3 regions of the Rossellomorea sp. NRS-1567 genome follow, and region 2 is predicted to be linked to each of the others. Evidence: predicted binding sites of a transcription regulator. Region 2 holds the regulator's gene; each other region holds the start of a gene.
What was found. The regulator LexA, encoded in region 2, represses DNA repair genes until DNA is damaged. The targets are predictions, from matches to a motif close to CGAACATATGTTCG.
Positions count from the first base shown of each region.

Region 1: ACIFOD_RS00080 (DNA polymerase thumb domain-containing protein) is a predicted target of LexA. The motif match lies at 8,646-8,659, and genes of this name have one in related genera.
Region 3: parE (DNA topoisomerase IV subunit B) is a predicted target of LexA. The motif match lies at 3,226-3,239, and genes of this name have one in related genera.

Region 1 is NZ_JBITPL010000001.1:2,617-13,226, forward strand. Features, by position in the region: gene ACIFOD_RS00025 (YqkE family protein) at 1-186, opposite strand, end outside; gene ACIFOD_RS00030 (CoA transferase subunit B) at 303-965, opposite strand; gene ACIFOD_RS00035 (CoA transferase subunit A) at 984-1,676, opposite strand; gene ACIFOD_RS00040 (acetyl-CoA C-acetyltransferase) at 1,712-2,899, opposite strand; gene ACIFOD_RS00045 (hydroxymethylglutaryl-CoA lyase) at 3,073-3,975, shown strand; gene ACIFOD_RS00050 (hypothetical protein) at 4,034-4,165, shown strand; gene ACIFOD_RS00055 (alpha/beta hydrolase) at 4,295-5,221, shown strand; gene ACIFOD_RS00060 (aminoglycoside phosphotransferase family protein) at 5,218-6,123, shown strand; gene ACIFOD_RS00065 (iron-sulfur cluster biosynthesis family protein) at 6,232-6,564, opposite strand; gene ACIFOD_RS00070 (CDGSH iron-sulfur domain-containing protein) at 6,696-6,911, shown strand; gene ACIFOD_RS00075 (YolD-like family protein) at 6,966-7,298, opposite strand; gene ACIFOD_RS00080 (DNA polymerase thumb domain-containing protein) at 7,317-8,579, opposite strand; gene ACIFOD_RS00085 (EthD family reductase) at 8,978-9,280, shown strand; gene ACIFOD_RS00090 (glucose-1-dehydrogenase) at 9,345-10,130, opposite strand; gene ACIFOD_RS00095 (GRP family sugar transporter) at 10,143-10,610, opposite strand, start outside.
Region 2 is NZ_JBITPL010000015.1:250,705-261,314, forward strand. Features, by position in the region: gene spoVK (stage V sporulation protein K) at 287-1,240, shown strand; gene ACIFOD_RS10635 (trimeric intracellular cation channel family protein) at 1,313-1,921, opposite strand; gene hflX (GTPase HflX) at 2,139-3,380, shown strand; gene ACIFOD_RS10645 (aminotransferase class I/II-fold pyridoxal phosphate-dependent enzyme) at 3,399-4,676, shown strand; gene ACIFOD_RS10650 (MerR family transcriptional regulator) at 4,816-5,232, shown strand; gene glnA (type I glutamate--ammonia ligase) at 5,270-6,604, shown strand; gene lexA (transcriptional repressor LexA) at 6,734-7,354, opposite strand; gene yneA (cell division suppressor protein YneA) at 7,512-7,838, shown strand; gene ACIFOD_RS10670 (YneB family resolvase-like protein) at 7,850-8,500, shown strand; gene ACIFOD_RS10675 (DUF896 domain-containing protein) at 8,606-8,839, shown strand; gene tkt (transketolase) at 9,026-10,610, shown strand, end outside.
Region 3 is NZ_JBITPL010000030.1:71,142-81,751, reverse strand. Features, by position in the region: gene parC (DNA topoisomerase IV subunit A) at 1-1,168, opposite strand, end outside; gene parE (DNA topoisomerase IV subunit B) at 1,172-3,142, opposite strand; gene ACIFOD_RS20790 (CoA-binding protein) at 3,441-3,848, opposite strand; gene ACIFOD_RS20785 (glycine betaine ABC transporter substrate-binding protein) at 4,037-4,936, opposite strand; gene ACIFOD_RS20780 (ABC transporter permease) at 4,960-5,616, opposite strand; gene ACIFOD_RS20775 (ABC transporter ATP-binding protein) at 5,613-6,590, opposite strand; gene ACIFOD_RS20770 (purine/pyrimidine permease) at 6,767-8,065, opposite strand; gene plsY (glycerol-3-phosphate 1-O-acyltransferase PlsY) at 8,265-8,846, shown strand; gene ACIFOD_RS20760 (CapA family protein) at 9,127-10,293, shown strand; gene ACIFOD_RS20755 (hypothetical protein) at 10,404-10,610, opposite strand, start outside.

The DNA of each region.
Region 1 (10,610 bases), on a different contig from region 2:
CTCTTCAAAGCTCTTATTCTTCTCCCGCTGCTTCTTCTCTTCTATTTTTCTAAGACGCTCTTCTTCCTTTTTCACAGACTCTACTTTTTCAAGCTCTTTCTTCTTCTGCTTTAATTGTTCGAATAGATCCTGGTTGATGGAATTCTTTAACGTCATTTCTGCTTCCTGTTTCTTTTTCTTAGACATGCGCTGACTCCCCCTATCTGTCATAGTTATAAATCTTTTTTTAGCTTTAGTCAAAAATCAGGCTCAAAAAAAGCCGGTCAAAAGAGGAACACGCCCCTTATAACCGACTCTCTCCATCAATAGGCTTCCAATTTCACATCTTCTCCTACAATCAATGTCGCATCCGTTGATGATTGGATATCTTCCACGGAGAATCCATTCGCTACTTCACGAAGCAATAAGCCTTCTTCCGTCACATCCATCACGGCACGATCGGTGATGATCCGGTGCACGACGCCTTTTCCTGTCAAAGGCAATGTGCATTCTTTCAGGATCTTGCTCTCACCGGCCTTATTCGCGTGCTCCATGATGACGATGATGCGCTGGGCTCCATGGACGAGATCCATTGCTCCACCCATCCCTTTGATCATTTTCCCAGGTATCATCCAGTTGGCAAGATCACCATTTTCGGCTACTTCCATTCCACCCAGGATGGCAATATTGATATGGCCTCCACGAATCATCCCGAATGATTCCGAGCTATCAAAGTAAGAGGAGCCTGGAATTGCCGTAACGGTTTCTTTCCCGGCGTTGATGAGATCTGCATCGACTTCATCTTCCTCAGGATATGGGCCGATTCCAAGTAATCCATTTTCAGATTGAAGGACAACCTGTTTGTTTTCTGTTATATAATTGGCTACCAGTGTAGGCATCCCGATTCCTAAATTGACATAGAAACCATCTTCTATTTCCTTTTCCGCTCTTCTTGCTATTCTTTCACGCATTTTGGCACGATCCATCCCGTTCCACTCTCCCTTCTATGCTTGCTTCACTGTTCTTCTTTCAATGCGTTTTTCCTGATCTGCTTGAATCAGTCGCTGTACGTAGATGCTCGGGGTATGCACTTCATTCGGATTGATCTCTCCGATTTCAACAAGCTCTTCTACTTCGGCAATCGTCACTTTTCCTGCAGCCGCGATCATCGGGTTAAAGTTTTGAGCCGTTTTGTTGTAGATCAAATTCCCCATCTTATCGGCCTTCCACGCACGAACAAGGGAAAAGTCTGCCGTATAGGCTTCTTCCAGCAAGTATTCTTTTCCATTAAATGTGCGTGTTTCTTTCCCTTCGGCTACCGGTGTCCCGACTCCTGCCGGCGTATAGAAGGCAGGAATCCCTGCTCCCCCGGCACGGATCTTCTCTGCAAGCGTACCTTGAGGAACCAATTCCACTTCCAGTTCACCAGATAATACCTGTCTTTCAAATTCTTTGTTTTCCCCGACATAGGAGCCTATCATTTTATCAATCTGCTTATTTTTCAATAATAAACCTAAGCCCCAGTCGTCTACCCCACAGTTATTGGAGATGACGGTCAGGTTTTTCACACCTTTTTCTACAAGGGCAAGAATGAGTTTTTCAGGAATCCCGCACAGGCCGAATCCTCCAACCATTAAAGTGGCGCCATCGTGGATGTCTGCCACCGCTTCGTCATATGAAGTGTATACTTCTTTCATTGTATTCCCTCCTTGAATCTGGATCTTTCCATTCCTTACTTATGAAGTTCAACGACTGTCGCTACTCCCTGGCCGCCACCGATACAAAGGGTAGCCAATCCGTTTTGAACGCCTCTTTTCTTCATTTCATGAATCAGGGTCACCAGAATCCGTGTCCCGCTGGCTCCAATCGGGTGACCTAATGCAATAGCTCCGCCGTTTACGTTAAGAGCATCCTTTTTGAATTGAAGTTCTTTATCCACCGCTAATGATTGGGCAGCAAATGCTTCATTTGCTTCAATTAATTCCATATCCTCAATCGTCAGCTTTGTTTTTTCCAATACTTTTTTAACGGCCGCAACGGGTCCGATTCCCATAACGCTCGGATCAACACCGGCATTGGCGTTTCCTTTGATCGTCACTAGAGGCGTGATACCCAGTTCGTCGGCTTTCTTCCTCGACATGACGACCACTGCAGCGGCTCCATCATTGATGCCCGATGCATTTCCAGCTGTTACAGTGCCCTCTTTTTTGAAGGCTGCCCGAAGGCCGGAAAGTTTCTCGGCAGTCGACCCTTTACGGGGAAATTCATCCTGGTTGAATACAACAGGCTCCCCTTTTCGCACGGGGATATGTACCGGGACGATTTCATCTTCAAATCGGCCGGATTCAATCGCAGCAGCTGCCTTTTGCTGGCTCCAGGCCGCAAATTCGTCCTGCTCTTCACGTGTAAGGGAATAGCGGTCGCAAAGATTTTCTGCCGTTACGCCCATATGATAATCATTAAAGGCACACCATAAGCCGTCGGAAATCATGCTGTCGACTACTTTCTGGTCTCCCATTTTGTATCCTTCTCTTGCTCCTTTTAGTAAATATGGAGCCTGACTCATATTTTCCATTCCACCTGCAACGATGATATCCGCATCCCCAGCAAGGATGGCCTGCGTTGCCAGATGGACCGTTTTTAATCCTGATCCACACACTTTGTTAATGGTCATGGCAGGCACATGCTCAGGGAGTCCCGCTTTGATGGATGCTTGGCGAGCCGGATTTTGACCTAATCCTGCCTGCAATACATTCCCCATGATCACTTCATCTACATCACTTGCATTTAAACCAGCCTTCTCCAGGGCATCTTTAATGACAATCGCTCCAAGTTCCGGAGCTGAAATGCCTTTTAATGATCCGTTAAAGCTTCCGATGGCTGTGCGCACTGCGCTCACAATGACGACTTCATTCGACATCTTTCTTCCTCCCTTTCTCTTCTGACTGATTGGTTTGCCTATGACTAACCTTTAAAAACAGTTCCACTTTAACTCATTCTATGTAAGCGGTTAAATTCCTCTAAATTCGTCAAAAAATTTTTATATTGATTTATATGTCGAAATTTTCTTAAAATGAAAGAGGGAGGGAAATTATGAATTTACCTAAAAAAGCAACGATTATTGAAGTAGGTCCGAGAGACGGATTACAAAATGAGAATAACTTTGTTCAGACTGATGTAAAAAAAGAGTTTATCCTTCGACTGAAGCAATCGGGAATCAGGGAAATGGAGCTGACTTCGTTTGTATCTCCCAAATGGGTTCCCCAGATGAAGGATGCGAGTGATATTGTTGACTCCTGCATGACGATTGATTCAAGAGATATCGTTCTCGCTCCCAATAAAAGGGGAATCGAGCGGGTATATGATACGGGCTGTCGATCAGTGGCCGTATTTGTAGGGGTAAGCAATACGTTTAATCAGAAAAACATTAATAAAACGACAGATGAAGCTCTTGAAGGCTTGGCCCCTCTGATTTCAGAGTTAAAAGAGCGGGGTTACTTCGTGAGAGCTTGCATCTCCACCGCTTTCTACTGCCCATATGAAGGGAAGGTCTTACCAGAGGATACCCTTTCTCTTTGTCGGGAATTTGTTTCATTGGGCGTGGATGAATTGAGCGTCGCCGATACGATAGGAAGAGCTAATCCATCTGAAGCCTATCATCTCTTTGCGTTACTGAAACAGGAATTGCCCCACACATTACTGACAGCGCATTTCCATGACACCCGTAAGATGGCACTTGCTAATATCCTTGCGTCGCTTCAAGCGGGAGTTGACCGCTTTGACACTTCTGCCGGTGGACTTGGAGGCTGTCCTTTCGCCCCTGGTGCAACAGGGAATGTAGCGACTGAAGATGTCGTGTATATGTTAGAAGAAATGGGAATCTCCACAGGAATTGATTTAGGGAAGCTGGCTCATGCCATCGAGCTGGTGAAGCCCCATGTCAGTCGCCCCATTGAAAGCGGTTACTACCGTCTGTATGAATTGAATCAATCATGAATACCATCTTTCTCCTTCGAGCATTCTAAAGTAGATAATACTTGAAGGAGATGAGTTCATGAGTCAAAAACGCGATAAAGGCTTCAGCCAAAAGGGCAAACCTAACTCAGATACGGTTTCTAACCCGATGGCTAAGGAAGAACTTGAAAAAGCCATTCATCCTACTAAAGGTCAAAATGCTAAATCATAAGTACCCATTCATGAAAGTGTCTCTTCTTAAGGGACACTTTTTCTTTGTATTCCCCTATTCAAAAATTCCTCTTTTTTCCTCCTTTTGCTACAATATGAGTATGAATGATTTTGCTTTGAGGTGATGAAGATGAGAAAAAAACTTGCCATCCTTGGCGGTACCCTTTCGTCCATAGGTCTGCTTGGGATTTATATTACGAATCGTTTTATGTATTTACCGAAAAAGGGGGATGACTTTATCCGGTCACGTGAAACAGGTTCGACCAGGCTGATAGAAGAGGATTATGACTCCCTTCCTAAAGAAGAGGTGCTGATCCCTTCACAATACGGATATGGCATTAAAGCCATTTTCGTGAAGCCTCACCCCCATAAAAAATTCATGATCTTTTCCCACGGGGTGACAGAAAACAAATGGAATTCGATCAAGTATATGAACCTTTTCATCAAACAGGGTTTCAATGCCGTGATTTATGACCACAGGCGTCATGGGGAGTCCGGCGGGAAGACGACAAGTTACGGGTATTTTGAAAAGTATGATTTAAAGGCCGTTGTGGATGAGTTGATCCGTCGGGAAGGCGAGGATGTTTTCTTCGGAATCCACGGGGAGTCCATGGGTGCAGCTACTCTGCTTTTATATGCAGGCAGTTTGGAAGATCGGGCAGATTTTTATATTGCCGATTGCCCTTTTTCCGACTTTGGTGAACAGCTCGCCTATCGTATGAGCGTAGAAGTGAAGATGCCGGCAAAATTTCTCCTCCCCCTCGTAGGCGGCACACTAAAGCTGCGACAAGGGTACACATTAAAGGATTTATCACCAATATCGGTTGTTCAAAACATCAGAAAACCCGTGTTATTTATCCACAGCACAAATGATGACTTTATCCTGCCTCAAATGACGAAGGATTTATTTGAAAAAAAACAGGGACCCAAAGAGCTGTTTCTGGATTTCCGGGGCACTCATGCTCAATCGTATAATGACAACCCCGAGGAATATGAACACGTGATTCAACGGTTTCTTCATCAATTTGTATTAAATGAAAGGGATGATGTCTCTTGATTCCAACTGATTTCAGATCAAAAATGCAAACCATGTACGGGGAATCGGGTGAAGGATGGATTTCAAACGTGGAAGAGCTCATGGTGATTTTGGAAGACAGGCTGCGCTTAACCTATGGCGAGCCCTTTTCATTAAGCTACAATTTTGTGGTTCCTGTCCGAATTGATCATGAACGGACTGCGGTCCTAAAGATCGGGTACCCGAACAACGACTTCTCAAATGAGTTTCATGCTCTTCAAGATTTTCAAGGAAGGGGCATGGTGGAAGTCCTCGATTTCAATAAGGAGGAGGGATGGATCCTTTTAGATCGCCTGACACCGGGAATCTCCCTTCACTCCGTTGACGATGAAGAAGAGGTCCTGCAGGTGTTTGCCCATGTGGCTCACCGTTTATGGCATAAACCTGTCAGCCATCATCCCTACCCTACCGTTCAGGCCTGGTCAAAAGGAATTGGGCGCCTGCGGGAAAGATTCAATGGAGGAAGTGGGCCCATACCTGCAGATCTCGTCTTAAAAGCTGAAAACCTTTTTCCTGAGTTGCTCAGTACTTCCACCGATTTCTTTCTTCTACACGGTGATCTGCATCACGGGAACATTCTCTACTCGGAATCTTCGGGTTGGACGGCCATCGATCCCAAGGGGCTGATCGGTGAGAGAGAATATGACTGCATTCAGTTTACATTAAATGAATGGAGTAAATGGGATATTCCAATAGAGCTGCTTCGATACAGAATCAAAACAATGGCCTCACTACTCTCCCTTTCTTATGAACGGTTGATTCGTTACGGGTTCTGTCATTCGGTTTTATCTGCGTGTTGGTCTGTAGAGGACGGGATGGATGGGTGGAAGACAGGGGTTTCAGTGGCCCGATTGTTTGAGGAATTGGTGAATGAACTAGATTAGTATTTATAGAACCATTTACCGCTGCAACATCCATCACGATACATAAATGGCTTTATATTTATAAAAAGCCTCGGATCCCGGATGTACTCAGATCTGAGGCTTTTATGTTTACTCCCCCGGAAACATCAGAAAGTTCATTCTTCCATTTATGATTTGCCCGGGGCTTTTTAATTGAAACGTGTTACTTTGGGAAGAAAAATCAATTTTCAGGTCTTCATCAAGAAACACCACTTTAGATTTTTCTACCAGGATCGGATAGCTGTTGGTTTCAATCGTTATATCTTCCCCTTCTTCAGGTTCATGTACAAACCATAAAGTAGGAATTCCACTTACGACACAGCCACACCCCTCTGTATCATACTTTAATTTCAGGTATCCGGTTTGATTATCTATTTTACCTTGAATCTTTTTGGTTGCTTCATTCGTTAATTCAATCTTCATTCTACGACCTCCCTTACTCCACCATATTATCACATTTCATTTGTTTCCTTTAGAATATTGCATTTTTCCTGTTTTCAATTTACTATCGATAAGGGGGATTCTTTTGTATTTTATAGAAAGGGTGGTTTTTCATGGCAAAAGCTCAAATTAAAGTGAATGATAATGGTTCTTTTCGTGTAAGCGGGGACGTGGAACTGATTGATGCTGACGGAAATGTATTTCCAACGAAACAAGTGTTTACTCTTTGCCGTTGTGGTTTATCTACAAACATGCCGTTTTGTGACGCATCTCATAAAGGAAAATTCGAATCATGTGTGCGCGCAGAAAAAGTATTGGACGAAGAGTAAATGGAATGAAAAGAGAGACTTCACCCTGGTGAAGTCTCTCTTTTCATTGGGCTGTCAATCGAAAAAGCGAATGTCCACAATGCTTGCAAGTGGAATATAGTGTACGTCTTCGAACCTGTCTACGACGTGCAGCTTCCCTTCCAGTGAGTCGACATGGTGAACGGTTCCAATCGATAATTGATGACGGTGCTTTACATAGTGAGTAATCGACACCAATTTCCCAAACTCCATCGCCTCTGAGACGACTTCATTCATCCTGTCCAGTTCCTGCTCGTCAAGTTCGATCCTTTTCTCGTGCGTATCTTCCTTTGCCCAATCCCTCAGTAATTTCACGTGCTCCGGCAGCATCATAGATGTCCATTTGATTCTTCCTCGATCGCGGATCAATCCTCTCACCTCCTATATTTACGATTTATGTCCACCGACCAGGCGGGCACGGTGCCTTGCTGTTCCTGCTTCTGTATAGGATACGGCTCGGAGAAGGGCTGCTGATCCATATTTATTTCGGATTCGATCCACTACATACCCCAGCTCCCGCTTCTCCCATCGATTCGGCTCGAACAAAGAAATCTGCAAGGCCCCATCATCTACAATATTTGAAAGAGCGATGTTGATTTTCCGTACAGTTTTCCCGTTGTAATTCTCTTCGAATAACTCCAGGCATACACGATATAAATCCATGGTGATATTGGTCGGCTCCTCGATGGTCCGCGACCGGTGAAACCCTCCACCAAATTCTTCGTGACTGTAACCGACGCCAAAGCTTATTGTTCTCCCCGCCTTGTGATGGGTGCGGGCGCGCCTAGCGACTTCTTCACACATTTCTAAAATGACACGTTTGATTTCCCCTTTCTCCTTATAATCGCGCAACAGGATCTGCCCCTTGCCAAAGCTGATTTGACCATCCATGATCGGTGCTCCTATTTCAGATAAATCAACTCCCCATGCGTGGTAATAGAGCTGATTGCCCATAACGCCAAACTTGGCCTCCAACTTCTCCAGGTCATACTGCGCCAATTGCCCGACAGAGAAAATGCCCATGCGATTGAGCGTTTTTTCTAAGCGTCCGCCAATCCCCCACATTTCACGTAAAGGTGATAACGGCCACAGTTTTTCCGGAACGTCTTCATAGGTCCATTCGGCAATCCCCTCTTTTTTTGCTTCGAGATCCAGGCACAGCTTAGACAACAGCATATTGGGACCGATGCCTATGGCGCAGGGAAGTTGAAACTCCCTTTCCATATCATCCTTGATTTTACCGGCAATGGTCGTGGCATCCCCCCAAAGATTCGTCGCTCCATCAATCTTAATAAAACTTTCGTCCACACTATACGTATGAATGGCATCTTTCGGTACGTAGCGATGGAATAACCGGGTCAACTCAGTCGAGATCCTGACATACGTAGCCATTTTTGGTTCTACAAGCCGGATGCGCGGGTCCTTTGGGATTTCAAACATCCGCGAGCCCGTTTTGATCCCAAAGTCCTTCTTCAGCCTGGGGGATGCCGCCAACACAATACTTCCTTGGCGGTCTCGATCCCCAACTACGGCCAAATGGCATTCAAGGGGATCGAGACCCAGCATGACAGCCGAACAGCTAGCATAAAAGCTCTTCATATCGATGCACAGAATCTTATGGTGTGGCAGCACACTGTAATCGACAGTCATATATTCGTCCTCCATTTTACCTAAAATAGAACAAATGTTCTTATATAGTATAGTTATGATTCTATACGAATATACGTTCCCTTTCAACTAAAATTAATGGAAATAGAGAGAATAACAAGAAAAGCGGAAGGGCTTTGGTCAGAGGCGACAAGCATAAGGCAAACATGCCGGAAAGGCGCTCTTTGCCTTTTTGGTATGTTTGACTTATGACCTCGAGCCTCTAAGCCCTGGAGCTGGAAAAAAGAAAAGCGGAGGCGGCTTGGGTAGGCCCGACAAGCATTTCAAAGATAATCAAAGGCAAATACTGTCGAGATTTTTGTTACGAAATGCATAGTCACATCTTCCTATAATTGCTAAAATTCATATGAACACAAATTGTCAGGACGAGGAGGAGTAACATGGCGAAAGTGATTGTGATGTATGAAAAGCCCAAGGATCAAGAGGGGTTCGAGGAGTATTACTTTAACACCCATATGCCGATTGCAGGAAAGGTCCCTCATGTAAAAAATGCGAACGTACAGCGGGTTGTATCCAATCAGAATACGGATTTGTCACTCTACCTAATAACGGAAATCGAGTTTGAAAACAAAGCGGATATGAAAGAAGCATTTGCTTCAGAAGAATGGAAAGCGGTTGGAGAAGACGTTCCGAACTTCATGAAATACTTAGAAAATCCACCAATTATCACCATAGTCGATTAAGAATACTTACTCTGCCAAAAACAGAAAAGGCCAAAATCACACATTGATTTTGGCCTTTTTCCCATCAGCCTCTCCCGGCTTGGAATCCTGGATATTTCGTCATGCCCCCATCAGCGATGAGGGTGGTCCCTGTGACATAACTTGCCTGCTCTGAAGCCAAAAAGGCTGCACAGGAAGCGATTTGCTCCGGTTCTCCGATATAGCCCATGGGAATGAGCTTTTCCACTCCCTTTTTCTTTTCGGGATCGGAAAATTTCTCGGCATTGATGGGAGTATCAATGGCCCCGGGAGCAATATTGTTGACCCGGATCCCATCAGGGGCGAATTCCAATGCAAGACTTTCCATTAATAATTTCACCCCACCCTTACTGGCTGCATAGTGAGCAAAGTGAGGCCACGGAATGATTTCATGAACGGAAGAAACGTTGATGATCGACCCTTTGATATTATGATCAAGCATGTATTTCGCTGCTTCACGGCACCCGAGAAAGGTCCCCGTCAGATTTGTGTTGATGACTCTCTGCCAATCTTCGAGTGAAAGATTCTCAGAGGGTGCCTCATTCTCGATTCCTGCGTTGTTCACATAGATATCAAGGCGACCATATGTATCATGGGCCAATTTAACAAAGCCCTGAACGTCTGCTTCTTTTGACACATCACCTTGAATAATGGAGGCTGTTCCCCCAGCTTCTTCGATTTCCCTTACTAGTCCTTCAGGATTTTCTTCTTCTTTGAAATAATTAATGACCACTTTACAGCCTTCACTGGCAAATCGTTTGGCTATCGCCTTTCCTATTCCAGTAGCAGCTCCGGATATAACGACAACCTTCCCTGTTAGATCTGAATACATATCCATTCCTCCTTAATCTTTCGTAAAGCCTAATAGAACACCGCCTATAATGATAAGAACACACCCTGCAATGACGAGAAGGATTTGCTTCCTGGATTTCTTTTCACCTAAGAAAAACAAACCTCCAAGGGTAGAAATGACGATCCCTGTTTGAGATAGGGAGAAACTCGTTGCCACCCCGATGCGTGGAAGCGCAAGCAGCAACCCTAAATTCCCCGATGCCCACATCAGACCGGTTAAGATATTTCTCACCGTATATTTTGTAAAGGGCTTATGCCTGAACGTAATGACAACCGCCCCGATAAACATTCCAATCGCCTGTGGCAAAATCGCTTCCCATCCGTCAATATCAAACCATCTTAAAATGACGACATAGGCTATGTATCCGCAACTGGATAGCAATAAAGTGAGTAGACCCTTTTTTAGTTGAGACTTTTCATCTCCCTCGGATTTTTGTGTGAATGATGTTAACACCACACC
Region 2 (10,610 bases):
ATAATTAATGAAACGAAAAGTAAGTGAATAGGATGATAAGAGAGGCTTTTTTTATATGTCCCTCACTTATAATGTTCCAATTTAGTTTTCAATAGTTATGAATACGATGAAACGTTATGAAAAATAAACGAAGCAAATCACTCCGTATTTCTTTTTATTTCTCGGGAAAGCGCAGGAATAGACAGAATTCTTCTTATTTGTCGAAAAAAACAGGTGAAATATAGGCGTTTGTCACCCTAAAATCTTCAGGAGCGTATACTGTCTTAAGAATGGTGAGGTGAATCCATTGGATCAACCAATGAGAATGAAAAATAATGGTCAAATCAGCATTGTATTGAATTCTCAAAAACGGAGTTCAGTAAAAGATACGTTGAGGCATGATTCCGTTCCTCAGTCGCTCCCTCAAGAGCATGTCGCATTAAAAGAAATAGAAGAAGAGCTTGGATCTCTGGTCGGAATGGAAGAAATGAAGAAAATGGTGAAAGAAATCTATGCTTGGATATATGTTAATAAGAAACGGGAAACAATGGGGTTGAAAGCGGGAAAACAAGCCCTTCATATGATGTTTAAAGGAAATCCTGGTACAGGAAAGACTACTGTCGCAAGGATTATTGGAAAACTGTTCTTGAAAATGAATGTACTATCTAAAGGACATTTAATTGAAGCAGAGAGAGCTGATCTGGTTGGTGAATATATTGGTCACACAGCTCAGAAAACAAGAGACCTTGTCAAAAAAGCATTAGGAGGAATTTTGTTCATCGATGAAGCGTATTCACTGGGCAGAGGGGGAGAGAAGGATTTCGGGAAAGAAGCCATTGATACACTTGTCAAACATATGGAAGATAAGCAGCATGAATTCATCTTGATCCTGGCAGGATACTCGAGGGAAATGGAACACTTTCTTACCTTGAATCCCGGCCTCCAATCACGATTTCCTCTCGTTTTTCACTTTCCTGATTATTCAGTTGATCAGCTGATGGAAATCGGCAGAAGGATGTTAGAGGAAAAGGAATATTTATTAAGTCATGATGCAGAAAGAAAGATTCGGGAACACCTTCACACAGCAAAAAATACATTATCTCCTATGGCATTTTCAAATGGCAGATATGTACGAAATGTATTAGAGAAGTCTATTCGTGCTCAGGCCATGAGGCTACTAATGGAAAATTGCTATGATCGACATGATTTAGTAACAATCCGCAGCAATGATTTAATGTTTAACAAAGGGTCATCTGAATGACTATACTTAGTAAACATCTAGTAATATAAAAATCTATAAAAAAATGCATTCATAAGTGAATGCATTTTTTTATTATACATGTGCTCGTAAGCTCCTATTGGGTAACCTCCATTTATATAAATAGGATAGCACCCGTAATGTTGTTGTAATCACGAATAAAGAGTAGAGTTCAAAGGCTGAATGGACAATTCCAAGCCCGATTGCTGCTCCACACAGGACTGCCCACACAGCATAAATTTCTGACCGAAGCACCAAAGGTTTACGACCGGCAAGGAGATCACGAATGATACCACCACCGCTCCCTGTCAGTACAGCTGCTACAATAATAGCACTTATCGGATGATTCATTTCAGAAGCATACAGTGCTCCTTGGATAGCAAAAGCTGATAGGCCTATGGCATCAAAGAAATTCCCCCATTTTCTCCAGTGTTTTAGGAGATTATTAGGGAAAAGAAAGACAGCTGTTATGGAAAGGAGGGCAATCTGAAACAACATGCCTTGCTCCCATAGAGCGGAAACAGGGACCCCAATCAGTAAATTCCGAATAGCTCCACCACCGAATGCTGTGACAATTCCTAATATATAAACACCGAGGATATCGTATTCCTCTTCCATGGCAATGATAGCTCCTGAAATAGCAAAAGCAATGGTACCTACAATACTCAATACTTCCCAAGTCATACACATTCCTCCTAACCCTATTACAATATGCTACATGCCATTATGTAGATTCTTGAATGAGTGTGATTTCGTAAATTCAAACATACTGATTTTAACACGTCTGCACTTAATTGCAACCATTTTTCACTGCTTTTAACATAGAGTTTACGAGTCGGATTTGTTATGATGAAGATGAAAATGAAATGTACAGAAAGAAGGATGTTTATTGAAGAATGAAATGAAGGAAAAAGTCATTCTGGTTGGGTGTCAACTGGAAGAAGATGACTTGCGTTTTCAATATAGTTTAGCGGAGCTTGAAGAACTGACTGAAACAGCTCAAGGTCAAGTTGTGGCTGCTCTCACTCAAAAACGGGACCGCGTTCATCCTGGTACATATATCGGGAAGGGGAAAGTAGAAGAGCTGGTCATGTTGGAAGAACAATTCGAACCGGATATCATCATATTTAATGATGAACTTTCTCCGAGTCAAATACGAAACTTATCGAAAGATTTACATGCAAGGGTGATCGATCGAACTCAACTCATTCTGGATATTTTCGCTGGGCGCGCCCGTTCAAGAGAAGGGAAATTACAAGTAGAGCTTGCACAACTTCAATACTTACTTCCAAGATTAATCGGGCAGGGAGCATCTCTCTCAAGATTGGGTGGAGGGATTGGAACAAGAGGACCTGGTGAGACAAAACTCGAAAGTGACCGGCGTCACATTCATCGCAGAATTGATGATATTAAGAAACAATTACAAACCATTGTCGAGCATAGAGAAAGGTATCGTGAACGAAGAAAGCGTAATAAAGCCTTTCAAATTGCACTGGTAGGTTATACAAACGCTGGGAAATCGACTTTGTTTAATCGAATTTCATTAGCAGATTCTTATGAAGAGAATCAACTCTTCGCAACATTGGACCCGATGACAAGAAAAATGCCCTTGCCCAGTGGCTACTCAACATTACTTACGGATACTGTCGGATTTATTCAGGACCTCCCTACTACATTAGTAGCGGCATTTCGTTCTACCCTGGAAGAGGTGAAGGAAGCGGATCTTCTTCTACATGTAGTGGATAGTTCAAATCCAGATTACAGTCAGCATGAAAAAACGGTTCAGTCATTATTGAAAGACTTGGATATGAAAGGAATTCCTCAGTTAACGATTTACAACAAGCGGGATGTGGTGGATCCTGACTTTGTTCCGGGTAGTGAATGGGATCATATCATGATCAGTGCCTTGATCGAAGAGGATCGAGGTCAGCTTTTATTAAGAATTGAAGAAATCGTGAAAAAATATATGACATCCTATCATGTGCTCATCCCAGCAAGTGAAGGGAAGCTCCTTTCGCAATTAAAAAAGGATACGATCCTAAGAAAATTAGAATTTATAGAAGAAAGCCAGGTTTACGAATTGACGGGCTATCACTTAGAAGATCATCCAATCGCAGGCAGCATCAAGAAATTTCAAAGGTAGAAGGGAAACAAAAACCTCATGTTTGAACAATTAGTGCACGGAAACACTCTAAAACCATTGGTAACAAAAGTTGAAGCAAGCATTAAAGATATACACTACCAAATTGAAGAACGAGCTGAAAATAACCAGTTCAAGGTACTTAAATCTTTTCAAAAGCATCGTGTAAGCGATTCTCACTTCATACCTTCCACAGGTTATGGGTATGACGATGCAGGAAGAGACACATTAGAAAGTATTTATGCCGATGTATTCGGAGGAGAAGCAGGGCTGGTACGACCTCAGATTATTTCAGGTACTCATGCGATTTCCATCTCCTTATTTGGTGTACTTAGACCTGGGGACGAACTAGTGTACATAACGGGAAAACCATATGATACCCTGGAAGAAATTGTTGGGATTCGCGGCGAAGGAACGGGGTCACTGAAAGACTTTCAAATTGGCTATCAAAGTGTAGATTTACTCCAGTCAGGAAAGGTCGATTTTGAAGAGGTGGCAAAAACGATTTCTTCCAAAACAAAAATGGTGGGGATTCAGCGTTCAAAAGGATATGCCAACCGACCTTCCTTTACTATAGAAGAAATCAAAGAAATGATTGATTTTGTAAAAGAGATCAACCCTGAAATGGTCGTCTTCGTTGACAACTGCTACGGTGAATTTGTAGAAGAGAGGGAGCCTTGTCACATCGGAGCAGACTTAATGGCAGGCTCCCTTATCAAAAATCCTGGCGGAGGTCTTGCTAAAACTGGGGGTTACATCGTAGGAAAGAAAGAATACGTAGAGGCATGTTCATATCGAATGACATCCCCTGGAATAGGGGCAGAGGCGGGGGCATCTCTTTATAGCTTGCAAGAAATGTATCAAGGCTTCTTTTTGGCACCCCATGTGGTGGCACAATCATTAAAGGGGGCCGTCTTCACATCGGCGCTCTTAACGGAACTTGGCATGAATACAAATCCAAGTCCCCATGCAAAGCGAACAGATTTAATCCAGTCCGTACAGTTCGATGACAGAGATAAGATGATCGCATTTTGTCAGGCAATACAGTTTGCATCACCTATAAATTCTCATTTTACTCCATATCCCAACTATATGCCTGGCTATGAGAATGATGTCATTATGGCGGCAGGTACATTCATTCAAGGCTCCAGCATTGAATTATCTGCAGACGGACCGATAAGACCGCCTTATTTGGCATACGTTCAGGGGGGATTAACTTACGCCCACGTGAAAATTGCTGTTTGCTCAGCAGTAGATAATTTGATTGAAAAAGGTTTAATCACTGTGACAAAAGGATAATAAAGTAGTAATTGGATAGTCTAAATCTGACTATCCTTTTCTTCTGAATTCTTATGTAAGAAAAACTAACATTTGATTGACAGAACTCCTTACATTACATATAATAAGGTCAAGAAGGAAAACAAAAGGAGGAATCAAGATGAGCGGAAGTGAAATTCGTCGAACGATGGCATTATTCCCGATTAGTATTGTCATGCAGCTCACGGACCTAACAGCTCGTCAGATTCGATACTATGAAGAGCACCAATTGATCAGCCCTGCGCGTACTGAGGGGAATCGTAGGCTCTTTTCCTTGAATGACATTGATAAGTTATTGGAAGTAAAGGATCTGTTAGATCAAGGCATCAACATGGCTGGGATTAAGAAAATATTTGCGGTATCCAGTCATAATGAAAGTAAAGTAGTATCTGACGTAAGTAATGAAAAGGAAGAAAAAGCACGACAGGATCTATCCGATGACGAGCTGCGTAAATTACTTCGAAATGAATTGATGCATTCTGGTCGATTTACTAAAGCATCATTGCGTCAAGGTGACATGTCCCGCTTTTTTCATTAAATAATACCTTTAATAAACTTGAGGAGGAAACACGAAAATGGCAAAGTATACTCGAGAAGATGTTTTAAGATTAGCGAATGAAGAAGGTGTCAAGTTCATTCGACTTCAATTCACTGACATTCTGGGGACGATTAAGAACGTAGAAATCCCTCTTAGTCAGCTTGAAAAGGCATTAGATAACAAGATGATGTTTGACGGATCTTCAATTGAAGGATTTGTTCGAATTGAAGAATCAGATATGTACTTATTCCCTGATTTAGACACTTGGTTAGTATTCCCATGGACAGCTGAAAAAGGAAAAGTAGCCCGACTAATCTGTGATATCTACAATCCAGATGGCACTCCATTCGAAGGAGATCCGCGTAACAATTTAAAGCGCATCTTAAGTCAAATGGAAGAGCTAGGGTTTACTGACTTCAATCTAGGACCTGAGCCGGAATTCTTCCTCTTTAAATTAGACGTAAATGGTGATCCGACTTTAGAATTAAACGATAACGGTGGCTATTTCGATTTAGCTCCTACCGATTTAGGTGAGAACTGCCGTCGTGATATCGCATTAGAACTGGAAGAGATGGGATTTGAAATCGAAGCATCTCACCACGAAGTTGCCCCTGGTCAACATGAGATCGACTTTAAATATGCAAGTGCATTAAGAGCATGTGATGATATCCAAACATTTAAACTAGTGGTTAAAACGATTGCACGTAAGCATGGATTACATGCAACATTCATGCCTAAGCCTCTATTTGGTGTAAATGGATCAGGAATGCACTGTAACATGTCCCTATTCAAAAATGGGGAAAACTCATTCTTCGATGAAAAGGGAGATCTGCAATTAAGCGATACAGCTCGTCAATTCCTTGCAGGTATCATTAAACATGCAACTGACTTTACAGCGATCACGAACCCGACTGTAAACTCATACAAGCGTTTAGTCCCTGGATATGAAGCACCTTGTTATGTTGCATGGTCTGCACGTAACCGCAGCCCATTAATCCGTATCCCTGCTTCTCGTGGATTAAGCACACGTGTTGAAGTCCGAAGTGTTGACCCGGCGGCTAACCCATACCTGGCGATGGCTGTATTACTGGCAGCTGGATTAGATGGAATCAAAAGTAACCTTCCAGCACCTAAACCAATCGACCGCAACATTTATGTGATGGACAAAAAAGAGCGTGAAGAAGCAGGAATCGTTGATCTTCCAGCAACATTACACGCTGCATTAGAAAATCTTAAAACAAATGAAGTAATTGTTAAATCCCTTGGAGAACACATCTTCGAACATTTCGTGGAAGCGAAAGAGATCGAATGGGATATGTTCCGTACACAAGTACACCCTTGGGAGCGCGAGCAATACATTCAAATGTATTAATCCTTAATAATTGCTATTAATTAAAAGGCAGTGGGTGGTAGCGAAAAATGCTACCACCCACTGCCCTTTTTAGAACCTTCAAAAGTATAGAAAAAATTAAGCCGCTATTAAACATAGCGGCTTAACGTATTAATGTACTTGGCGATAAACTCCGACAACTTTTCCTAAAATGGATACATTACGTAAAATGATCGGTTCCATTGTTGAGTTCTCTGGCTGTAATCGTACAAAATCTTTTTCTTTGAAAAAACGTTTTACAGTTGCTTCATCTTCCTCTGTCATCGCTACGACGATGTCTCCATTATTCGCTGTTTGCTGTTGACGCACGATGACAAAATCCCCATCTAAAATTCCGGCTTCTATCATACTATCACCCATGATCTCAAGCATAAAGACCTGTTCATCTGAAGGTGCCATACGCTCTGGCAACGGGAAAAATTCTTCTACATTCTCTACGGCTGTAATAGGTTGACCGGCTGTCACCTTACCAATTAAGGGAACATTCACAACTCGTTGGCGTGGGATCGTATCCTCTTCAAGGTTTAAGATTTCAATGGCTCTTGGCTTAGTGGGATCTCTACGAATAAGACCTTTGCTCTCTAACCTGGCCAGATGTCCGTGTACGGTGGAACTAGAAGCAAGACCAACGGCTTCCCCAATTTCCCGTACGGAAGGTGGATACCCTTTTTCTCTTACTGCAATTTTAATATATTCTAGTATGTCTTGCTGTCTTTTAGACAATTTTGTCATGTTCACGCACCTCTATTATAGATCTTATGTTCCCATTATAGCATGTCTTTCCGGTCGGTACAAACATAAGTTCGAATTTCTGTTGACACCAAACGAATGTTCGTATTACAATGAGTGTAACAAAAAACAGAACAAACATTCGTATGGAGGTTTTATTATGTTAACACATATTTGGAATCGTTTCTCTTACATTATTATTTTATTTGTCTTAGCACTTTTATCAGCGGTATATTTTCTAATAGTCACGGCAAGTCAACCTTCTTACCAAAGCATCACTGTTCAGGATGGAGATACACTTTGGACTATTGCCAAACAGTACAATGAAGAATATTCTATGACGGTGGAAGAATTTATCGCTTGGGTCGGAGAGGAAAATAATCTCACATCATTCTCAATCCAACCAGGTGAATCACTTGTGTTACCAATAGAAAATCCAACATTATCTACCCATTCAGATTATGAATTGGTAATGAACGAAGAATAGAGGGATAGAAGATGGAGGCAGTAATTTACTGCAGAGTCAGTACAAAGAAAGACACGCAGGAAACATCCTTGGAACGCCAAGAAGAGGAACTAGTGAAATTAGCGCAAGACCACCAATACGAAGTGGCTGCTATCATAAAAGATCAAGCAAGCGGTTTTGAATTAGATCGTCCTGGTGTTCTTGAACTTCTTGATTTGATTAAAGATGAGTCGATTGAGGCTGTTCTCATACAGGATGAAACAAGAATTGGCAGAGGGAATGCCAAAATTGCTCTCATTCACTGTTTACTAAAAGAGGAAGTCAAGATTATCAGTCAAACCCATAGTGGGGAGCTTCACTTATCTGAATCTGATTCTATGGTGATTAATATTGTAAGTATGGTTGAGGAATATCAAAGAAAACTCCATAATTTGAAAATCAGACGAGGGATGAAAAGGGCAGTGGAAAATGGTTTTCAACCTCATAAAAATCTAAAGAATAAAGGAAATGTGGATGGAAGAGAGCGGATCGAAGTACCGGTTGAGGAAATTGTTCGTTTAAGGAAGAACGAACTGACTTTTGCTGAAATTGCAGCAACATTAAGAGGGTTCGGGTATGATGTCTCTAAAGCTACGGTACATAGGCGTTTTAAAGAATATATGACTTCAGTTGAAAATGCGTAACTCTTGTTTTATCTTCTTGAATCTAGTAACATGACGATAGAAATACGTTGGAATTTTAGTTGTGTTTTAGAATTTGCTGACTATGCAATAAAGGAGTTTTTATAGATGCTTTCAAAAACGAAAATGAATAGAATCAATGAACTTGCCAAAAAGTCTAAAAGTAGCGGACTAACCGAGCAAGAAGCAAAAGAGCAGTCCAAGTTGAGAAAAGAATACCTGGAAACGTTTCGTCAATCGATGAAAGGGACCATTGAAAATACAAGAATCTTTGATCCGGAAGGTAATGAAGTGACACCTAAGAAGATCCAGGATATACAGACTAAAAAGAAAATGCATTAGATTAATGAACGGCCAGGTCCATTTTAAAATGGACCTGGCCGTTTTTTTCATTCTTAACCCTTATGAAATCATAAGGTTTTTTATTTTCAACGATCATAAAGTCATGTTATCATTCAAGATAGTTGTATAAACTAACAAAGAAGATTAATATTAATAAGGTACATTAAAAGGAAGGATGTCTGACATATGTTTGATAACACAGATCAATTAGCAATTAATACAATCCGTACATTATCTATCGATGCAATTGAAAAAGCAGGTTCAGGACACCCTGGAATGCCTATGGGAGCAGCTCCGATGGCGTATGCTCTTTGGACAAGATTCATGAATCATAATCCGAAAAATCCTGAGTGGTTTAACCGGGATCGCTTCGTTTTATCCGCTGGTCATGGATCGATGCTATTATATAGCCTGCTTCATTTATCGGGTTATGACGTTTCAATGGAAGATCTTAAAGAATTCCGTCAATGGGGAAGTAAAACACCGGGACACCCGGAATACAAACATACCCCAGGTGTTGAAGCCACGACTGGACCACTTGGACAAGGAATCGGTATGGCAGTCGGTATGGCATTAGCTGAAAGGCATTTAGCTTCTACATACAATAAGGATCAATACAATATGGTAGACCATTTTACATATTCTATTTGTGGAGATGGAGACTTAATGGAGGGTGTGGCCTCTGAAGCAGCTTCATTAGCAGCTCACTTGAAATTAGGTCGACTTGTCGTTCTCTATGATTCAAATGATATTTCACTTGATGGAGAGTTAGACAAATCTTTCTCTGAAAGTGTGAAAGGCCGCTTTGAATCGTATGGTTGGCAATATATTCGTGTTGAAGATGGGAATGACCTTGATGAAATCTCCAAAGCAATCGAAGAGGCTCAAGGTGATACTAGCCGTCCTACTATGATCGAAGTTAAGACGGTCATCGGATACGGAGCTCCTAATAAATCAGGGAAATCTGCTGTTCACGGTGCTCCACTAGGTGAAGACGAAATGAAGCTTACGAAAGAAGCTTATCAATGGACGTTTGAGCAGGATTTCCATGTACCTGAGGAAGTTTACAGCAGATTCGAGGAAAGAATCCAACAAGCAGGTTCTGAAAAAGAAGAAGCTTGGGCTGAGCTATTCATTAAATATAAAGAAGAGTATCCAGAGCTTGCTGTCCAATTAGAAGCAGCAATCAAAGGTGATCTTCCAGAAGGTTGGGATCAAGATATCCCGGTATATGAAGAAGGAAAAGCACTAGCAAGCAGAGCTTCTTCTGGTGAAGTGTTAAATGCGATTGCAAAGAAACTTCCTTCATTCATTGGTGGATCAGCTGACTTAGCCGGATCTAACAAGACGATGATTAAAGATGAAGCAGACTTTACTCATGAATCGTATGAAGGTCGTAATATCTGGTTCGGTGTTCGTGAGTTCGGTATGGGTGCAGCCATGAATGGTATGGCTCTTCACGGCGGTCTGCACGTATTCGGAGGGACATTCTTCGTATTCAGTGACTATTTAAGACCTGCTATACGCTTAGCGGCTCTAATGGGCTTACCTGTGACATATGTATTCACGCATGATAGTATTGCTGTCGGAGAAGATGGACCTACGCATGAACCTGTAGAACAGCTCGCTTCACTTCGTGCCATGCCTAACCTTTCTGTTATCCGCCCTGGTGACGGAAATGAAGTTGCTGCAGCATGGAAATTATCCTTAGAGTCAAAGGATCAGCCTACGATGTTAGTTCTATCTCGTCAGGACCTCCCAACTCTTAAAG
Region 3 (10,610 bases), on a different contig from region 2:
GATCTAATATTGACAGAGCTTTCATTAAACCTTCGACAATATGCTGGCGATCCTTCGCCTTATTTAGATCATGTCTGGTACGATTTGTCACTACTTCTTTTTGATGGTGAATATAAGCATCCAATAGTTCACGCAGTCCCATTAGTTTAGGACGACGGTTATGTATCGCAACCATATTAAAGTTATAGGCGATTTGAAGATCACTGTTTTTATAGAGGTAGTGTAAGACGCCAGTAGCATCTGCATCTTTCTTTAACTCAATGACAATGCGCATTCCATCGCGGTCTGTTTCATCACGAACTTCTGCTATTCCTTCCACTTTGCGATCTACACGGAATTCATCCATTTTCTTGACGAGATTCGCTTTGTTTACCTCATAAGGAATCTCCGTTATGACAATCTGCTGTTTGCTTCCGCGGATGTTTTCGATATCAGCTTTTCCACGAACAACCACTTTTCCTTTTCCGGTTTCATAGGCTTTTTTGATGCCGTCTACCCCTTGAATGATGCCACCTGTTGGAAAATCAGGTCCTTTTATGACCGTCATTAATTCATCCACCGTGCTTTGTGGCTTTTCCATACGCATGATTGTCGCATCAATGACTTCATCAAGGTGATGAGGTGGAATGTCAGTTGCATATCCTGCTGAGATACCAGTGGATCCGTTGACTAAAAGGTTCGGAAAACGTGAAGGCAAAACAGTTGGTTCACTGGATGTATCATCAAAATTTGGGATAAAGTCCACGGTTTTTTTATCGATATCACGCAAGAGCTCCATGGAGATGGCAGAAAGACGAGCCTCTGTATAACGCATGGCAGCAGGCGGATCTCCGTCGATGCTTCCGTTATTTCCGTGCATCTCGACTAAATATTTACGCACTTTCCACGTTTGACTCATACGCACCATGGCGTCATACACAGATGTATCACCATGTGGATGATAGTTACCAATAACATTACCAACGGTTTTCGCTGATTTCCGGAATCCTTTTTCCTGGGTGTTGCCATCCACGTACATGGCATAAAGGATACGTCTTTGTACGGGCTTTAACCCGTCACGTGCATCAGGTAATGCACGCTCTTGGATAATGTATTTACTATAACGTCCAAATCGGTCGCCAAGTACCTCTTCCAGAGGTAAGTCTTGATATCTTTCTACAGTTGTCATGTATTACCCCTCCTCTGCGACCGTAATGTTTTCATTTTCAAGAATACTTCCTTCTTCTTCTAACCCAAAAGCTACATTGCTTTCAATCCATTTACGGCGCGGCTCTACTTTATCTCCCATAAGAGTCGTCACGCGACGCTCAGCCCGGGCAGCATCATCAATGCGGACACGGATCAGTGCACGTGTTTCAGGATCCATCGTTGTTTCCCACAGCTGATCGGCGTTCATTTCTCCAAGACCTTTATAGCGCTGGATCATATAGCCTTTACCAACTTTAGAAATGGCTCCTTGAAGCTCTTCATCCGTCCATGCGTATTCAAGCTTTTGTTTCTTTCCTGCTCCTTTGCTTACTTTGTAGAGAGGAGGAAGTGCAATATAAACTTTCCCTGCTTCTAATAATGGTTTCATGTAGCGATAGAAGAAGGTTAATAGCAGAACCTGTATATGGGCTCCATCCGTATCGGCATCGGTCATGATGACAATTTTGTCATAATTGATGTCGCCGACGTTAAATTCCGGACCGACTCCGCCACCGATCGCATGTATGATGGTATTGATTTCTTCGTTTTTGAAGATATCCTGAAGCTTGGCTTTTTCCGTATTGATGACTTTCCCCCGAAGTGGAAGAATCGCTTGGAATTTACGATCACGACCTTGTTTCGCTGAACCTCCCGCAGAATCCCCCTCCACGAGATAGAGCTCGTTGCGCTGAGGATTTCTCGATTGAGCAGGTGTTAATTTACCAGATAGAACGGTTTCAGATCGCTTTCGTTTCTTTCCGTTACGCGCATCTTCCCTTGCCTTACGTGCTGCTTCACGGGCTTGGGCGGCTTTAATGGATTTTTTAATAAGAAGGGAGCTTGTATCGGGATTTTCTTCTAAGAAATATAGAAGGTGCTCCGAAACAACTGCATCCACAGCGGAACGTGCTTCACTCGTACCAAGCTTTCCTTTCGTCTGCCCCTCAAATTGAAGGAGATGTTCTGGTATACGTACAGAAACGATACTGGCCAGCCCTTCACGAATGTCGGTCCCTTCAAGATTTTTGTCCCGATCTTTTAGAATTCCAACTTTCCGGGCGTACTCATTAAAGACACGGGTCATGGCTGTCTTTGCTCCGGCTTCGTGGGTACCTCCGTCTTTTGTACGAACATTGTTTACAAATGACAGTATGTTTTCAGAGAACCCGTCATTAAATTGAAAGGCGAACTCCACTTCGATCGTATGATTTTCTCCTTCAAAGAAAGCTACATTATGAAGCACATCTTTTTCTTCGTTTAAGTATTGAACAAAGGCCTGGATCCCGCTCTCGAAGTGAAAGACTTCCTTCAGATCATGACGCTCATCAATGATTTCAATTTTTAATCCTTTAAGAAGGAATGCAGATTCTCTTAGACGCTCACAAATCGTTTCATAATTATAGGTGATATTACTGAAAATCTCCGGATCAGGTTTGAAATGGATACACGTTCCGGATTTTTTCGTTTTTCCGATTTTCTCAAGAGTGGTTTCCGGTTTTCCACCTTTTGTGAAACGCTGTTCATACTTCGTTCCATCTCTTTCAATCGTCACCACAAGCCATTCAGATAGGGCATTTACGACTGATGCACCTACACCATGCAATCCGCCACTGGTCTTGTACCCGCCTTGTCCGAATTTCCCTCCTGCGTGCAGCACAGTCAAAATGACTTCAGGAGTGGGCTTGCCAAGCTTATGCATTCCAGTAGGCATCCCGCGTCCTTTATCCTGGACAGAGATGCTATTATCCTTATGTATCGTAACAATAATCTCATTTCCGAAGCCTGCTAATGCTTCATCCACCGAATTATCGACAATTTCGTATACTAAATGATGCAATCCTCTTGAATCTGTAGAGCCTATATACATTCCAGGCCTCTTACGGACGGCTTCTAAACCTTCTAATACTTGAATGGCATCATCATTGTAATCCATGGTCTTATTCTGGTTGGCCACGAACATTCCCCTTTCAAAACTTCTCTAACCGTAAATAGTGCTTGTACGGTAGTATTGGTTATGTATATGTTAACTATAACACAAGAACGTTTGTTCGTTTACCTGTTTTGATCATTTCTCAGGTAAACCACTATGCTATATTGTAGCGTTTTATTTGATTTTCGCAAATGTAATTTCCTAGAACGGCTCTGATATCGGACTGTTTTCTTGTGTATGGACCGGATTTTTTAGTAATGAAAGTAGAAAAGCCCATCCGAAAAAAAAACAAGCGGTAAGAGCCGCTTGTTACGAGTGAGAGTTATTTGGTTAAAGCATGTTCAACCTTAATACAGCGATCCATAATGACTGTATACCCACGTTCTTTCAAAAAGCGATAAGCCTCTTCATTCATTACACCTTGTTGCGCCCAAAACACGTTAGAATCGATTTCATCAAATTCCTCCGCGATCTGTGGCAAAAATTCTGAGCGGCGAAATACATTGACAATGTCAATCGGTCCTTCAATCTCCTTCAGAGAAGATACCGCTTTAACGCCCAATGCGGTGTCAATGGTTGGATTTACAGGAATTATCTCATAACCTTGATCCTGCATCGCTTTCGATACCATATAAGATGTTCGTGCAGGATTGTCACTTAATCCAATCACGGCAATGCGTTTTGATTGTTTAAGGATGTTTCCAATTTCTTGTCGGGATGGGTTTTCCATAGATGATTACAACTCCTTCATCGTTCCTTATCCATTCATTCTTTAACTGTTCCTTAAGTCCTATTCTTCTTTTATACCATATTTCCCTCTAATTTATCAAAATTTTATAAATATACCTAAACAGAATGAAGTGTCAGATGGACAAAGGATGTTGCCATTCCTCTATCCTTTCTGACACTTCTAACATTTTACTCTTCAATTAATCCCTTGGATAGGAGAAATTCACGCGCTACGTCTTTAGGATCTTGTTTATCCATATCCACCTTGGCATTCATCTCACTCATCTCTTCCTCAGAGATTTGTCCTGCTAATTCATTCAGGACTTCTTCTACTTCAGGATGCTCTTCCAGAACTTCTTGACGGATGATAGGAGCGGCATCATATGGTGGGAAGAATCCTTTGTCGTCCGTAGTCGTTTTCAGATTGTAACGTTGTATTCTTCCATCGGTTGTAAAGGCCGGAATAATATCTACATCTCCGTTCTTAACTGCTTCATACATAATGTTCGGGTCAAAGCTTTCTTTCGCTTTGAATTCGTAACCGTAGGCTTCGGCAAATGCATCGTACCCATCACCTTCACGCTCATAGAATTGATGCGGCGCTCCAAAGCTTAAATCCTTCGATAGGGGAACAAGGTCAGAGAACGTTTTGGCATCAAAGTCCTGATTTTGAGTATAAGCAAGGGTATACGTATTCTCGAATCCAAGTGGCTTTAACCATGTCACATTGAACTTTTCTTCGTATCCTTTACGGACTTGAGATAGAATTTCTTCAGCTGAAGCCCCTTCCTTTGCTTGCTCTTTTAACACCGCTTCGAGTCCGGTTCCTGTGTACTCGATATATACGTCGATGTCGCCTTTTTCAAGAGCGGGTGTCAAAATCGATACTTCTCCCAGTCCTTCTTCCACTTTAACATCCAGGTCTGTTTTCTCTTTGAGAAGCTCAGCCATCATTTGTGTTAAAATAAACTGCTCTGTCCACATCTTACCTGAAACCGTAATCGTGTCTTTACCCCCTCCATTTCCGCAACCTGCGATGATGAAGGATAGGACTATTAATAAAATAACTGGTTTTAATTTCTTTTTCATTCTTACTCTCCTTTGAATGTGATTTATTTACGTGCTTTTAATCCTTTAGGTGTTGTCATTCTTTCAAGAAGCTTTAATAAAAAGTCGAAAGAAAGTGCAAGTAAAGCGGCAGGAATGGCCCCTGCAAGAACTAAAGAATTATTCCAAGTGGATAGTCCCCGGTAAATGAGGTCACCCAGTCCACCCGCGCCTACAAAGGTTGCAAGCGTCGCGACTCCCACCGTTAAGACAGTTGCGGTTCTTATACCCGCCATAATGAACGGCAGGGCGAGAGGGAGCTCCACTTTAAACAAAAGCTGTGAGTTTGTCATCCCCATTCCTCTGCCCGCTTCTATGACTCCCTCATCAACCCCGATGATCCCCGTGTACGTGTTCCTGAGAATCGGTAAGAGTGCATACACGGTCAGGGCAATAATCGCTGTGATACTACCTGTACCTAATAGGGGAATGAGAAAGCCAAATAGTGCTAAGCTGGGGATGGTTTGGAAAATGGCTGTAATCCCGATGTAAAATTCAGCTGTTTGTTTTTTTCGTGATATGTATATACCCAGCGGCAAAGAGATGGCAATCGCTATAAAAATGGATACGAATGATAAGTACAGATGCTCAAATAATCCGTTTACGATGGCATCCGAGCGATTTGAAATGGTGTTGATAAACAGTAGTGAGAATGTATTCATACCGAGCGTGCCTCCTTTTTCCCTTCTGAGGCTACTGCACGAAGAATCCCGCTGGCCGTGACGCTTCCTAGCTTTTGGCCGTCTTTAGTCACCATGAGATAGGTTTTTCCAGCCTCAAGTAGTACTCTTGCCGCTTCTTGGACCGTTGCGTCATAAGGTATTGAAGTATATTCCAATTCTTCATAGTGCACGTAATTTGTGTTGTCTTCCATCATGTCGATTACTTGCAGTTGAGTTTGTCGAGCGTTCAGGCGGTCCTCACCGATAAATGCCCGAACGAATTCATTTGCAGGTTGGGACAAAAGCTCTGATGGCGTAGCGATCTGTTCAATTTCTCCATCACGCATCACTGCAATTTCATCAGCGATCTTTAACGCTTCGTCAATATCATGTGTGACAAACACAATCGTCTTATGTATCGCATTTTGGATGCTTTTCAATTCATCCTGAAGCTGCTCCCGGCTGATCGGGTCAAGTGCACTGAAGGGTTCATCCATTAGAATGATAGGCGGTTCAGCTGCCAGGGCACGAATGACGCCCACCCGTTGTTGTTGTCCTCCGCTAAGCTCAAGCGGGTAACGTTTACGATACACTTCAGGATCAAGTCCGACAAGATTTAGAAGCTCATCTACACGGCCTTCATATTGTTCCTTCTTCCATCCTTTTAAACGTGGAATCAGACTGATATTCTCTTCAATTGTCATGTGCGGAAGCAATCCGATACGCTGTATGACATAGCCGATATTACGCCTGAGCTCCACTTCATCGGTTTTTGAAGTATCTTTACCATTAATCAGAATCGTTCCACTGGAAGGTGAAATGAGCTTATTGATCATTTTCATCGTGGTCGTCTTCCCACATCCGCTAGGCCCGATCAAGGCAACAAGCTTTCCTTTTGGAATCGTCAGGTTAATACCCTTTATGGCTTCTGTACCATCTTCGTAGACTTTCGTGACATTCTTAAATTCAATCATTTTTCCACCTGCTTTATGAACTGAGAAATTTTTCTAAACATAGAAGGGATACCCTCATTATACAAAAGGTAAACATGTTGTCCAAGGAATTGCCTTTGTGGCCTTAGTTTATGAATAATGTGGATTCCTCATACAAGATACTTCCTGGCTGTACAAGACAATAAAAAGCCGGCAAACTATTGTCTGCCGGCTTCAGGGTGTTGTTTGTTCTTTAACAGAATAGATTGTTCTACGATGATTCCTGTGATGGTTCCGAGAATCAAACCGTTGTTTAAAATGGAGGCGACCACTACAGGCATGTCTTTAAAAGCGGACGGGGGCACAAACATGGCTCCTACCCCTACAATGAGAGAAATGCCGGCGACAAAATGGATTCTTTCGACGTTCTCTTCTTTTCTGTACTCTCCGAGAGCAAGCCCGACCATTTTGATGAAGATGACCGTGGTAACGGCATAGCCAACTGGAGCTGGAAGACTTGCGAATAGATTCATCACTTTCGGGATCAGACTGATGATCATAATGAGCGCACTTCCAAGGAAAAAGGGAATAATGGAATACATCCCTGTAGCGGCAACAAAACCGGCAGACCCGGAAATGGGTACAGAACCAATGGCTGAGAATACTCCACCGAACAGCTGATTCAATCCCGAAGCAAAGCCGCTCTTCGTAAATCTTTCATATGTGGGCTGTCCCTTTGCCTTCATAACCTCTTCCATCACTCGAATGGAAGCAATCATATTGGTCGTTAACAAGAATGTAATGAAAATGGATGTCACAATGACTCCCGTATCGAATACAGGTGCTCCAAAGACGAACACATCCGGTAGTGAAAACCAGCTGTCAGAAACAGTCACGCTTTCACCCAATCCCATGAGAATGAAGACTAGCCATCCCGATAGTAGGGCAAGAATAATGGAGTATTGTTGGATCCACTTTCGTTTATGACCTGAAAAGTATAATGCCAAAAGGATGGTTATGATACTTCCTAATAAGACAAACGGTTGAAGAGATTGTCCTTCATGTTGTATCCCGAACATCCCTTTGATAAAAGATCCGCTTAATTGAAGAATCAATAGCATTAAGTAAATAAATGTAATCGCTGGTGTAAATAAGGTTGATAACTTCTTTAATAGTCCTGTTGCAGACAGAATAAAGAAAATCACACCACTAACAATCATCCCCCCCTGTAAAACGGTCAGCACTTCTTCGTGACTGCTGTACAGGGTTCCTGAAAAGCCCGCATAGATGGCGAAAACCCCCCACCACAATCCGGCGGGGCCTTCATTAATGGGAAGTTTATGACCAACCAATGCTTGGATAAGACTGGCAGCCCCTAACACAAAGATGGTCCGCTGAATGAACCCTGCCGTATCTGCCGGAGACAATTGAAACAGGTCAGCTATGGCAATAGGAGCGGCGATTGAGCCTGCGACCATAAAGGCCACCCATTGAAAGCCCGATAAAAATAATTGCATATGTGTACACCTTCATTTCAACTATGTAAAGTGAGTCTATTTTAACATACTTCCCTCCTTGTGAATCAGATTTATGAGGAATAAAAGATATTATCTACTTTTATGAACAGGTACTAATTTTTTCACTTATTTTCTCCCCATCCTATGGAAAACATGTTAAAATAAGAACGGATTAGTTATTTTAAAAGGAGCAGTGATGATGATTTTTGCCCTTATACTTGTATTAGCTTATTTATTAGGCTCCATCCCTTCAGGATTACTGATTGGGAAGACGTTCTACGGTAAAGACATCCGTGAGCATGGAAGTGGAAACCTTGGCGGAACCAATACGTTCAGAACCTTGGGTGTGAAGGCCGGGATGATTGTCACAATCATGGATATTTTAAAAGGAACGGTAGCCACTCTCTTACCATTACTATTTGAAAGTGATGTACATATGTTATTGGCTGGCGTATTTGCTGTGATTGGTCATATGTATCCCGTGTTTGCAAACTTTAGAGGAGGAAAAGCAGTAGCAACCTCTGCGGGTGTTCTTCTAGGCTATAATTACATCTTATTTTTAATTTTATTGGCTGTCTTTTTCATCTGTTTGTATGCAACCAAGTATGTATCACTCTCTTCAATGATAGCAGCAGTGCTCGCCTTTACGTACTCCATCTTCACGGGAGATATTCCACTCATTATAGTCGTTGGAATCCTGACCATTTTCGTTGTTTACAGGCATCGTGCGAATATTGTCCGAATCAAAAATAAAACGGAACCTAAAATCAAATGGCTGTAGTAAAAAAGCGACCTAAGCAACAGGCTCCTCCTTATTCTATAGGAGAGTTTCTGCTGCAGAGGTGGCTTTTTTTATGGTTTTAGTTCAATCAAATAGGTATACCTTTCCAGTCGTTTGAGAAAGATGATGGATATCAAAAGGTTAACAACATCATGATTAAACAAAATAGTTTAAAATTCACAAAAATATGATAATATACTTCAGTATTTTCCTAAATATGCCCCGCTTTCCCCTTTTATTTTGTAAAATAGAGGTAGTGTAAATATAAAGGATGATGAATATGAATCAAAAGCGATTAATGACAGGAGTATTCCTTTGTGTTCCTTTACTCTTAGTGATCGGGTTTCTTGTAAATAAGCAATACTCAGACTGGAACACCTCTGCTGAAGGAAAACAGAATGAGAAGCTCTACCCTTTGCTCCATACGACGAAAGAAGTTCAAGCTTCGGGGAAATCGATAAAGTCGAATGCAACACTTGCCGCCATCGGAGATATTCTTCTCCATGATACCGTATATAATGATGCCAAAGATGAAAATGGGTATAACTTCACCCCTATGTTTTCACCGATCAAGGACATGCTGGCTGCCCCTGATTTCCTTATTGCCAATCAGGAATCAACCCCGGCTGGTGAGGAACTTGGCGTTTCCAGTTACCCGCTTTTCAATAGTCCGAAAGAAATTGTGAAATCCTTACAGGACGTGGGAGTGGATGCAGTCACGACTGCCAATAATCATTCATTGGATCAAGGAGAAAAAGGTCTTCTGAGTGCAATCGACTATTATGAGAAGATATCCATGCCATATGTGGGTGCCTTTAAAAGTCAGGAAGACAAGGAGCGAATTCGCACATTCAATGTAAACGGTATCAAGTTTGCCCTGCTTTCATACACATATGGAACAAATGGAATCCCTGTGCCAAAGGGGAAGGACTACTTAGTCAATCTGATTGACGAGCAAAACATGATACAAGAAATCAAGAAAGCTAAAAGTATGAACATTGATTTAGTCGTATTGAGTTTGCATTGGGGAAATGAGTATCAACGCTTCCCTACTGAGGAACAGGAAAGACTGGCCAATGTGTTAACGGAAAATGGTGTTGATATCATTTTTGGCCATCATCCACACGTTCTGCAGCCAATCCAAACATACAAAACGAGCGATGGCAGGGATGCTGTAGTAATCTATTCATTAGGGAATTTTCTTTCAGGACAAAAAGATGATTTCAAAGATATTGGAGGAATGGTTACGGTTCAAGTAGAAAAAAGGATGAATCCGGGCGGTTCTAAAATTACGTTCCCTTCCATTGAATTCCAGCCAACCTTTGTTTCAGAAAATCATTACAATAATTACCGAATCTACCCTCTTGAATTTGCTAAGAAGAATGGGTTGATTGGTTATTCAGAAGAAGAAATGGTTTCCCATATGGTGAATGGCCTGCCTGAATAATAAAAAGCCGGCTGAAGGTGACTTCCTAAAGCCATCCATATGCCCATGTGCTGACCTGAATTTTCTAAGGTATACAAAAACGAGCCTCCACTACGGGAAGCTCGTTTTTTTTAATGTCCACCGAATAGCAATGAATTAAAGAATATGCCTCCAAGGGCCAATACAGCCAATAAGGCATTGGCCACCAAGAAAGTTTTGCGGCTGCCCTTAAAGAATAGAGTGACCATCCCATAATAAATGAGTGCAGCAACGATAATAAAGGTGCCTGCTTCCATCTGATATTTCGCATCGTGTAATTGCAGGAACGTCAATACACT